4 regions of the Undibacterium sp. Rencai35W genome follow, and region 1 is predicted to be linked to each of the others. Evidence: predicted binding sites of a transcription regulator. Region 1 holds the regulator's gene; each other region holds the start of a gene.

Region 1 (2,211 bases):
CCGCATCCAGCCTGCGGGTTCAATATCGATGGTAATAAACCACCGTTCGTTTTGTGCACCTAACGTGTACCCAACGAAAAAGGACGCTTGACGCGTCCTTTTTTATTGTACCGGCTACGAACACCGGACTTGATGACTTACACCGACGCCGGGTCTGGCAGATGTTTAATGGCGTCGTGCTGATGATCTTGAATTTTGTCTTTGTGTTTGATGACTTGTCTGTCCAGTTTATCGATGAGGAGGTCGATCGCAGCGTAGAGGTCGTGTGCCAGGCTTTCTACGTGGATATCTTTACCACTGATGTGCAGATTGATGTCTGCTTTATGCCGTTTTTCCTTTTCCCGGAGCTTGTCTACCGTCAGGATGACGGCGATATCAATGACTTGATCGAAGTGTCGCCTGATGCGCTCAAGCTTGTTTTGTACATGTTCACGTATTGCAGGAGTTACTTCGAGGTGATGTCCACTGATGGTGAGATTCATACTACGCTCCTATGGTGATGTTACTTGCTATAAATTTCTTCAGCATTTGCTCTGATGCATCGAGCTAAATTATATATAGCAATACAAAACGTAATTTCAAGGCTTAGTTACAAGACTAAATTACAGGTGTTCATTACAAGGATTTGCGCAGGCTTACTGGAGGAATTTTTAGGGCTTCACGGTATTTGGCAACAGTGCGTCGCGCAATGACCATGCCTTGTTCACCCAGCATGTCTGCAATTTTGCTATCAGAGAGTGGGCTTTTCTGGTCTTCTGCTCCTATCAACTGCTTGATGAGTGCACGTATCGCGGTGGAAGATGCTTCCCCCCCCGTTTCCGTCGCGACATGGCTACCGAAGAAATATTTCAACTCAAACATACCATGCGGGGTAAGCATGTATTTTTGAGTCGTTACACGAGAAATAGTACTCTCGTGTAAACCTAGTGTATCAGCAATTTCGCGCAAAACAAGAGGGCGCATCGCAACCGCACCATGAGTGAAAAAATTACGTTGTCTTTCGACTATCGCTTGTGCAACGCGCAAGATAGTATCGAAACGTTGCCGCATGTTTTTGATCAGCCAGCGCGCTTCCTGCAACTGCGATCCCATCGTCCCGTCACCACGATTTTGTTTCATGATGTTGGCATACATACTATTGACGCGGAGCTTGGGCATGACATCCTGATTCAGCAAAACCTGCCAGCCGTTCGCTGATTTTCTGACAATCACATCAGGGACGACATAGTCTGATGAAGCCGTTGCAAAATCCGCACCTGGCTTAGGATTACACTGGCGAATCACTACCTGCGCCTCACGCAAATCTTCATCATCACAATTGAGAATTTTTTTCAGTTTATTGAAATCTCGCTGTGCAAACAACGTGATATGTTCTTCAACAATCTTCAGCGCCAGGCGACGTGTTACGAAGGGAATCTTAGGTAAGCGTTTGATTTGCAGAGCCAGACATTCCGACGGTGTGCGCGCACCAACCCCGGCAGGATCAAAGCTTTGCAGCATCGTTAATGCGAAAGATAATTCCTCTGGTTCTACACACAACTCAAGCGGCAAACTCGCATGAATTTCATCCAAGGTCTCCATCAGATAACCACTGGGATCCAGCGCATCAATCATCAGTTCAATTAAAGCACGATCACGCGGTTCGCGAATATTCAGCCGCATCTGTTCCAGCAAATGATCTCGCAAACTGGTTTGCGCAGCTTCTAATTGCGGACGTCCATCTTCTTCCTCTGAGGACTTACTGCCTAGCGGCACATCATCAAAGCTCCACTCTTCTTCGTTGGCGCTGGTGCTGTCCGCAGATGAAGCAACTTCCGTGTTATCACCGCTGTCAGCAACTGGAGCGGCAGTCTCGGCACCGACTTCCTGTACTGCAAATTCCGACTCTGAATTATTGCTAGTCGTGCTAATCGCGCCATCGGCCAGCAATCGCACTGCATTATCCATGGGGTCATCAACCCGCTCCAACATGGGGTTATCAGTTAATAGATTTTCCAGTTCCTGATGTAATTCCAGCGTGGATAACTGCAAAAGACGAATTGATTGCTGCAATTGCGGCGTAAGCGCCAGGTGTTGTGAGGTACGTAGTTGCAGGCTTTGTTTCATCATCATCTCGCTTCCCGCTACATGCGGAAATGCTCTCCCAGATAAACCCTGCGTACGGATTCATTCGTGATGATATCTTCCGGCTTGCCACTCGCCAGCACCGCA
Region 2 (2,211 bases), on a different contig from region 1:
GCTCAATTCAACTCAATTCATGGCGTCGATCAACTCGGCTCCGGCAATAACAGAGTCAAGAGTTAATCTGTCGCGCATCGCACTGAGTACATAGTTCAGACGATTACATTTTTTGCTTAGTCTCGTTACCAGGGATGTAAGGACTCCATGGCTGAGCACGGATCGGGCCTTTGGTTTTCCATACAACGCTGAACTGACCGTCACCTTTGATCTCGCCGATCATGACTGGCTTGTGCAAATGGTGATTCGTTTTATCCATTGTGAGTTCAAAACCTGATGGCGCTTTGAAAGTCTGACCACCCATAGCAGCAATGACTTTATCCGTATCGGTGGATTTGGCTTTTTCTACTGCTTGCTTCCACATATGGATACCGACATAGGTTGCTTCCATCGGATCATTGGTGACGACGGTACTGGCGTTAGGCAGTTTTTTGGCAACGGCATAGTCTTTCCATTGCTTGATAAATGCCGTGTTCACAGGATTTTTCACTGACTGGAAATAATTCCATGCAGCGAGGTGACCAAGCAAAGGCTTGGTATCGACGCCGCGCAGCTCTTCCTCACCTACCGAGAATGCGACAACTGGCACGTCGGTCGCTTTCAGGCCGGCATTACCCAGTTCTTTATAAAACGGGACGTTGGAATCGCCATTGATCGTAGAGATCACCGCCGTCTTGCCACCAGCAGAAAACTTCTTAATATTTGCGACAATAGTCTGATAATCAGAATGACCGAACGGTGTATAGACTTCATCGATGTCAGTATCTTTCACACCCTTGCTATGCAAGAAAGCGCGCAGAATTTTGTTGGTCGTGCGTGGATAAACATAGTCCGTACCGAGCAGCACAAAACGCTTGGCGCCACCGCCCTCTTTCGACATCAGATATTCGGTCGCCGGGATCGCTTGCTGGTTCGGTGCTGCGCCTGTGTAGAACACATTTTTTTCCAGCTCTTCGCCCTCGTATTGAACCGGGTAGAACAAGAGACTGTTCAGCTCTTTAAATACCGGTAATACCGATTTACGTGATACCGACGTCCAGCAGCCAAACACGACAGCGACTTTATCTTGCGCAACCAACTGGCGCGCTTTTTCTGCAAACAAAGGCCAGTTCGAAGCAGGATCCACAATCACCGGCTCCAGCTTTTTACCCATCACACCGCCGTTCGCGTTGATCTCATCAATCGTCATCAAGGCAACGTCTTTCAGCGACGTTTCGGAAATCGCCATCGTGCCTGATAGCGAGTGAAGAATGCCGACTTTGATCGTGTCAGCGGCATACGCATGCGGCAACCAAGCAGCAGTAGCCAAAGTAAAGGCGCCAACTGCAGTCGATTTTAATAGGGTGCGACGAGACATTTGTTGCTCCTAAGCGTGAGTGTGAATGAGTTAGTTAAACAGCGTTAAACAGCGAATGTAAAAACGAACTAAATATCGAACAAAAAAGTAAACGACAAAACAAAAAAACAAATCACAAGGCGAATAAAAAAGCGGAGTGCGGAGTTCGCATGAATACCGTTAGCAGATTACGTGCCAGAGGCAGGAGGTCTGCGTCATGCGGTTTGCAGTGAGCGGACGGGACGATTACTGATGCATTCGCATCAATTTTGTGCAAGTGACAAAGAATTGTTGGTCGCCGCTTCAGTCTGGTGCGTTTCCAGGCAATAAAACGTGCGTAAGAAGATCTGTCGCCAAATAAAATTCGAGAACAAGTTCAGGTCTTGCCAGGAAGAATCAAGCTCAATTGCAGGCAAAATAACAGGCAATGCTGGGATACTAATCACTTATTGAGTTCTTCGTAAAAACAAAAAACCAGCAAGTCTGCTGGTTTTTTAAAGTGATAAAGAATGAGCGTGATGACCGGACTACACAGGCAGTAATTTACGATTCGCAGCACCCGGTAAGGTCTTTAAAGTTTTACCCGGGACGACAGTATAAGTTTTAGACTTGACCGTACTAACGTAACGCCATTCTGCCCTGGCCTCGGTCGGGGTCGCCGTCACGATCATGAAGCCACGGCTTTTCGTTTCGGCATAGACCAGAGGCCCGATGATCTGTTCCAGGCCGCCTGCGACTTTAGCCGGATCTTCCTTGGGGAAAATTTCTTCAAAACCTGGCGAGGTAACCGAGGTCACGCCGAACTCGACACCAACTGCGTTCCCACTCAGATCAGCAAGATCACTGGCCCAGGTGTTATGAGTATCGCCTGCCAG
Region 3 (2,211 bases), on a different contig from region 1:
CGTATCACCTGGCGCATCTTTGGCAAATACCAGATAGACCACCAGAGCGATCAGTAATGGAATCAAGGCCAGGCCGAAGACATTTTGCCAGCCAAAGGCAATTGCCAGTGCCGGTGCAAACAAGGCAGCGAACGCGGTTCCCGAGTTGCCAGCGCCGGCAATCCCCAGCGCCGTACCTTGATGTTCAGGCGGATACCAGCGCGAGGCAAGCGGCAAGGCAACGGCAAATGCGGCACCCGCGACGCCAAGGATAATGCCGAGGAATAATAACTGCTCATAACTATGTAAATTGCCAAGCCACGCCCAGCATAGGCCAATCAGGACGACAAGCTGACCGATGAGTCCGGCTTTTTTGGGCTTCAGATGATCGACCAGCATCCCCATCACGATACGTAACAGTGCACCGGCGAGCAGCGGCGTGGCGACCATTAAACCTTTCTGTGCAGCGCTAAGCCCCAGGTCTTTAGATATCTGTATACCAAGTGGTCCTAACAGTACCCAAACCATAAAACTCAAATCGAAATAAAAGAAGGCGGCCAGTAGCGTGGGAGTATGTCCCGCTTTCCAGAAAGAGGTTTTCTGCATGATTGCTCCAAAAGTGAATGCTAATGCCCCTTGCAAGTGCCATGCCACCTAATCGTGCAAACTCAGGCAAACGATTGCGCGCAAAACTGAGGCAAATCTCATAGAGCAAACGACATGCGGAGATTGCAATGCTCTCGATTTGTGCGGTGCACCAGTAGTGGTACTTTGCCGCATCTTTTGAGTGCGATATTGTGCATTTGGGCATTGAATTGGTGAGATGTATGAAAAACCGAATGATCAAGTTTGATGCAATACGTTGGTCGGATTGAACCGCTGACTGAGCAGGAATATCTTATACGTGCGTACAAAAAATAGCTGCCCGAGGAGCTTGGCCGCATCGTTGTGTTGGGTCCTATGTTTGTATAAAAACCAACTGGCATTGCTCTTGCTTAGTCAGTAGCAGAGACAAGTAAAGGAGTTAGCCATGAAGAAATTGAAGTTAGTGATGGTGGGTAATGGTATGGCAGGCGTGCGTACCCTGGAAGAATTGCTGAAAATTGCCCCCGACCTGTACGACATTACGGTATTTGGTGCTGAGCCACATGCTAATTACAACCGTATTTTGCTATCACCGGTATTGTCCGGTGAGCAGAATTTTAAAGACATCATGCTCAACGATGTCGACTGGTACGAAGAAAATAATATCACCCTGCATCTGGGTAAAAAAATCGTCAAGATCGACCGCGTCAAGCGACTGGTCATTGCTGAAGATGGCACGCAGACAGAATATGATCGCCTCCTGATCGCCACGGGTTCTGTGCCATTTATGTTACCGGTGCCGGGCAAGGATGCTAAAGGCGTCATTGCGTATCGGGATATTTATGACACAAATACCATGATCGAAGCGGCGGAAAAACATACGCATGCGGTGGTCATCGGTGGTGGTTTGCTGGGACTGGAAGCGGCAAATGGTCTGATGATGCGCGGCATGAAAGTCTCAGTAGTCCATCTGCCTGGCTGGCTGATGGAGCGTCAGCTTGATCAGGTTGCTGCCAAGATGCTGCAAAAATCGCTGGAAGATCGCGGTCTTTCCTTCCTGCTGGAGAAAAATACAGAAGCTATTCTGAGTGATGATAATGGTCACGTAAAAGGTATTCGTTTCACTGACGGTCTGGAAATCCCGGCGCAGTTAATCGTCATGGCGGTCGGTATTCGTCCGAACACCGCACTTGCAGAATCTGCAGGTCTGTATTGCAATCGCGGTATTGTCGTCAACGATACAATGCAGACCTACGACCCACGTATTTATTCTGTCGGCGAATGTGTGAATCATCGCGGCACTGTGTACGGCCTGGTGGCCCCATTGTTTGAAATGGGCAAGGTCTGCGCGAATCATCTGGCGAATTTCGGGATTGGCCGTTATCAGGGCTCAGTCACATCGACGAAGCTGAAAGTCACGGGCATTGATCTATTCTCCGCCGGTGAATTCATGGGTGGCAAAGATACCGAAGAGATCATCCTGTCCGACCCGATAGGTGGTGTGTACAAGAAGCTGGTACTCAAAGATGACAAGCTGATCGGTGCCTGCTTGTACGGTGACACCGCTGACGGAAGCTGGTATTTCAAGCTGCTGCGCGAAGGCAAAAACATTGCCGAGATCCGCGATACCTTGATGTTTGGTGAATC
Region 4 (2,211 bases), on a different contig from region 1:
CAGGCGAGAAAGTTGATAAAGATTATATTGCGGTGAAAATATTGACCTACGTTAGCACTTCTCGCACTTGTAATCGCGCCTGAAGAAAATGGAGAGCTTATTTGTGCAAAGTTAAAAAATTGAAAGCCATTTTGATATCCACAACTCAGATGTACGCGCACATAAAAAATCCCGGAACCAGTCCGGGATTTTTTGCTAACGAGTACAACCGTTTATTTTACAAAGCGTCTTACGCTGACAAACAGAAGCAGACCTAAGCCAAACAAGAACAGACCTGACGGCTCTGGAACGGCATTAGTTGCATACAATCTGAATGGAATGTTTAAACCTTGGTTTGGTGCATATCCAGTACCCAATTGAGATGCAGCGATTTGACTGCCGTTACCTGTGCCCTGGAAATGCATGTCGTCACCAGACAAAGACAACCAATAAGTACCTGCAGACAGATTAACGCCTGTCAGAGTAAATGCGGTCGTAATATTGGCGTTAGCGTTGATACTGCCCGTATTCACAGTGTAATAGTCGTTGTTCACAAAGTTAGTATTTTTTGTGTACAACAATCCAGAGTTATTAGCGGACCAGATTTTAATAATAATGTTTGTGCTCAAAGGATGAAAAAAACTCGCATCCCATTCCACTTGCAAATTGCTATAAGCATTCGTCAGCGTGAAATCATCAAACATCGTGTATTGACCCGCAGTACCACATGAAGAGCAATATCCACCGATATTCGTAGTATAAGAACCGTTATTGAAAATTGGCGTAGCGTTAGCGGAAGCACCAACCATCATGGCTACAGACAGTAGCACTGCTGCTTTAAATTTAGAAAAGAAGGACATTTTTTTCCCTGAGTTTGTTTGATTATTAAAGTAATAAAAGCATCTGACCGCCGACAATGAAGCATGCTTTACCTACCTTAAAGCAATAAACAGACCAATTGTTACATCGCATAAAAAAATCTTTTACAAATCAAGCGCTTATCTAGAAAAAAGTGTAACCAGTCTGTTACATTTTCATAGAAAATAACTCAATGTGTAAAATTTCCCGACAAGCCATTTATTTCCCGAATTGCAATTTTTAAATAAAGAAATAACGCATTGATACAAAAAATCCCGGATTGCTCCGGGATTTTTTTAATTCTTTACACATCGCTGCAATACTGCCCCTGAACTCGATCTGGGCAACATAATAGCTTCTCAATTCATTACATGATGAGGCATGCAGCACCAGCATCAACGTTTTCAAGGTATAAAAGAAATATTCAACGCCACCGCCTGACGTAATACGGTTTCGTATTATTTATATTCTGCAAATATTGCGATGAACTTCCTTGTATCTATCTAATATTTTTTACTCGACGGTCTATCCCATAAAAAATTGGCTAAAGCTATTGCGTACCCCATTCATCGGGGTACATACCATCACTAACCAAGCGATGAAACGACGACCAAGGCCATTTTTTTACGGTTTCCACCAAGCCATGTTTAACCGGATTGAAATGTAGATAATCCATATGTATCTCGTAGTCATAATCATCGCGAATCAAATGTTCCCAAAATCGATGCTGCCAAATGGTGCCTTGCTGTTTTTGCGCTCGGCGCTGAGTATGAAATTCTTCACGAAAATATTTAGCACCAACCGCAACCGTGACCTCGCGTTTAATCAAACGCCAGCGTGTAGAAAAATCAGCGTCGTCCTCTGGCAGAGTCCAGATGCAATGTAAATGATCCGGGAGCAAAACCCAAGCATCAATCTCAAACGGATGTGATGCTCGTACCTTGATAATCGCAGCACGCAAAGCTTCGCGTACATCTTCATTTGTCAAAATCGCTTGCCGACGCTCGGTTACCACCGTAAAGAAATACGTAGCTCCTTTGATGTTAGCGCGACGATAGCGGGACATGAAAATGAGCTCAATAAGATAGAAACCGCAAGCCTATCATGCACGAAACAAAGTGAAAATCACAACGAAAAAAATCGTAGGGAGGGTGCAACCCGCGCCGCCAGAATTTCCAAGATGCCGCGATGGTGATTTAATGCTTGAAAGGATATTTGAACGATAAATCGTTGGGTCTAATTTACAGCGCGGGTTGCACCCGCCCTACATGGCTGAACGTCGAGACACCAACGAGCGCAGGTTCCGACTTGAGCGCAATGTTATAGCTCATTCTTCACATCCTTTGAAATTACGAGGCAATGCAAAGCGAAAAT

What was found. Region 1 encodes sigma-54, which starts transcription at its own class of promoters, with help from an activator protein. Its sites were predicted from a motif close to TGGCANGNAANCTGCTTT; they were not measured.
Region 2: the regulator sigma-54 is predicted to act here: its motif matches at 1,517-1,534, upstream of urtA (urea ABC transporter substrate-binding protein).
Region 3: the regulator sigma-54 is predicted to act here: its motif matches at 960-977, upstream of nirB (nitrite reductase large subunit NirB).
Region 4: the regulator sigma-54 is predicted to act here: its motif matches at 919-936, upstream of ACO0K3_RS10240 (PEP-CTERM sorting domain-containing protein).

Annotation. Positions count from the first base shown of each region.
Region 1 is NZ_JBMPPC010000002.1:629,294-631,504, forward strand. It holds gene hpf (ribosome hibernation-promoting factor, HPF/YfiA family) at 138-482, opposite strand; gene ACO0K3_RS06765 (RNA polymerase factor sigma-54) at 616-2,106, opposite strand; gene lptB (LPS export ABC transporter ATP-binding protein) at 2,124-2,211, opposite strand, start outside.
Region 2 is NZ_JBMPPC010000006.1:163,048-165,258, reverse strand. It holds gene urtA (urea ABC transporter substrate-binding protein) at 104-1,357, opposite strand; gene ACO0K3_RS14600 (alkaline phosphatase D family protein) at 1,864-2,211, opposite strand, start outside.
Region 3 is NZ_JBMPPC010000005.1:421,361-423,571, forward strand. It holds gene ACO0K3_RS13770 (nitrate/nitrite transporter) at 1-585, opposite strand, end outside; gene nirB (nitrite reductase large subunit NirB) at 1,010-2,211, shown strand, end outside.
Region 4 is NZ_JBMPPC010000004.1:138,483-140,693, forward strand. It holds gene ACO0K3_RS10240 (PEP-CTERM sorting domain-containing protein) at 213-839, opposite strand; gene ACO0K3_RS10245 (REP-associated tyrosine transposase) at 1,388-1,903, opposite strand; gene ACO0K3_RS10250 (DUF5063 domain-containing protein) at 2,158-2,211, opposite strand, start outside.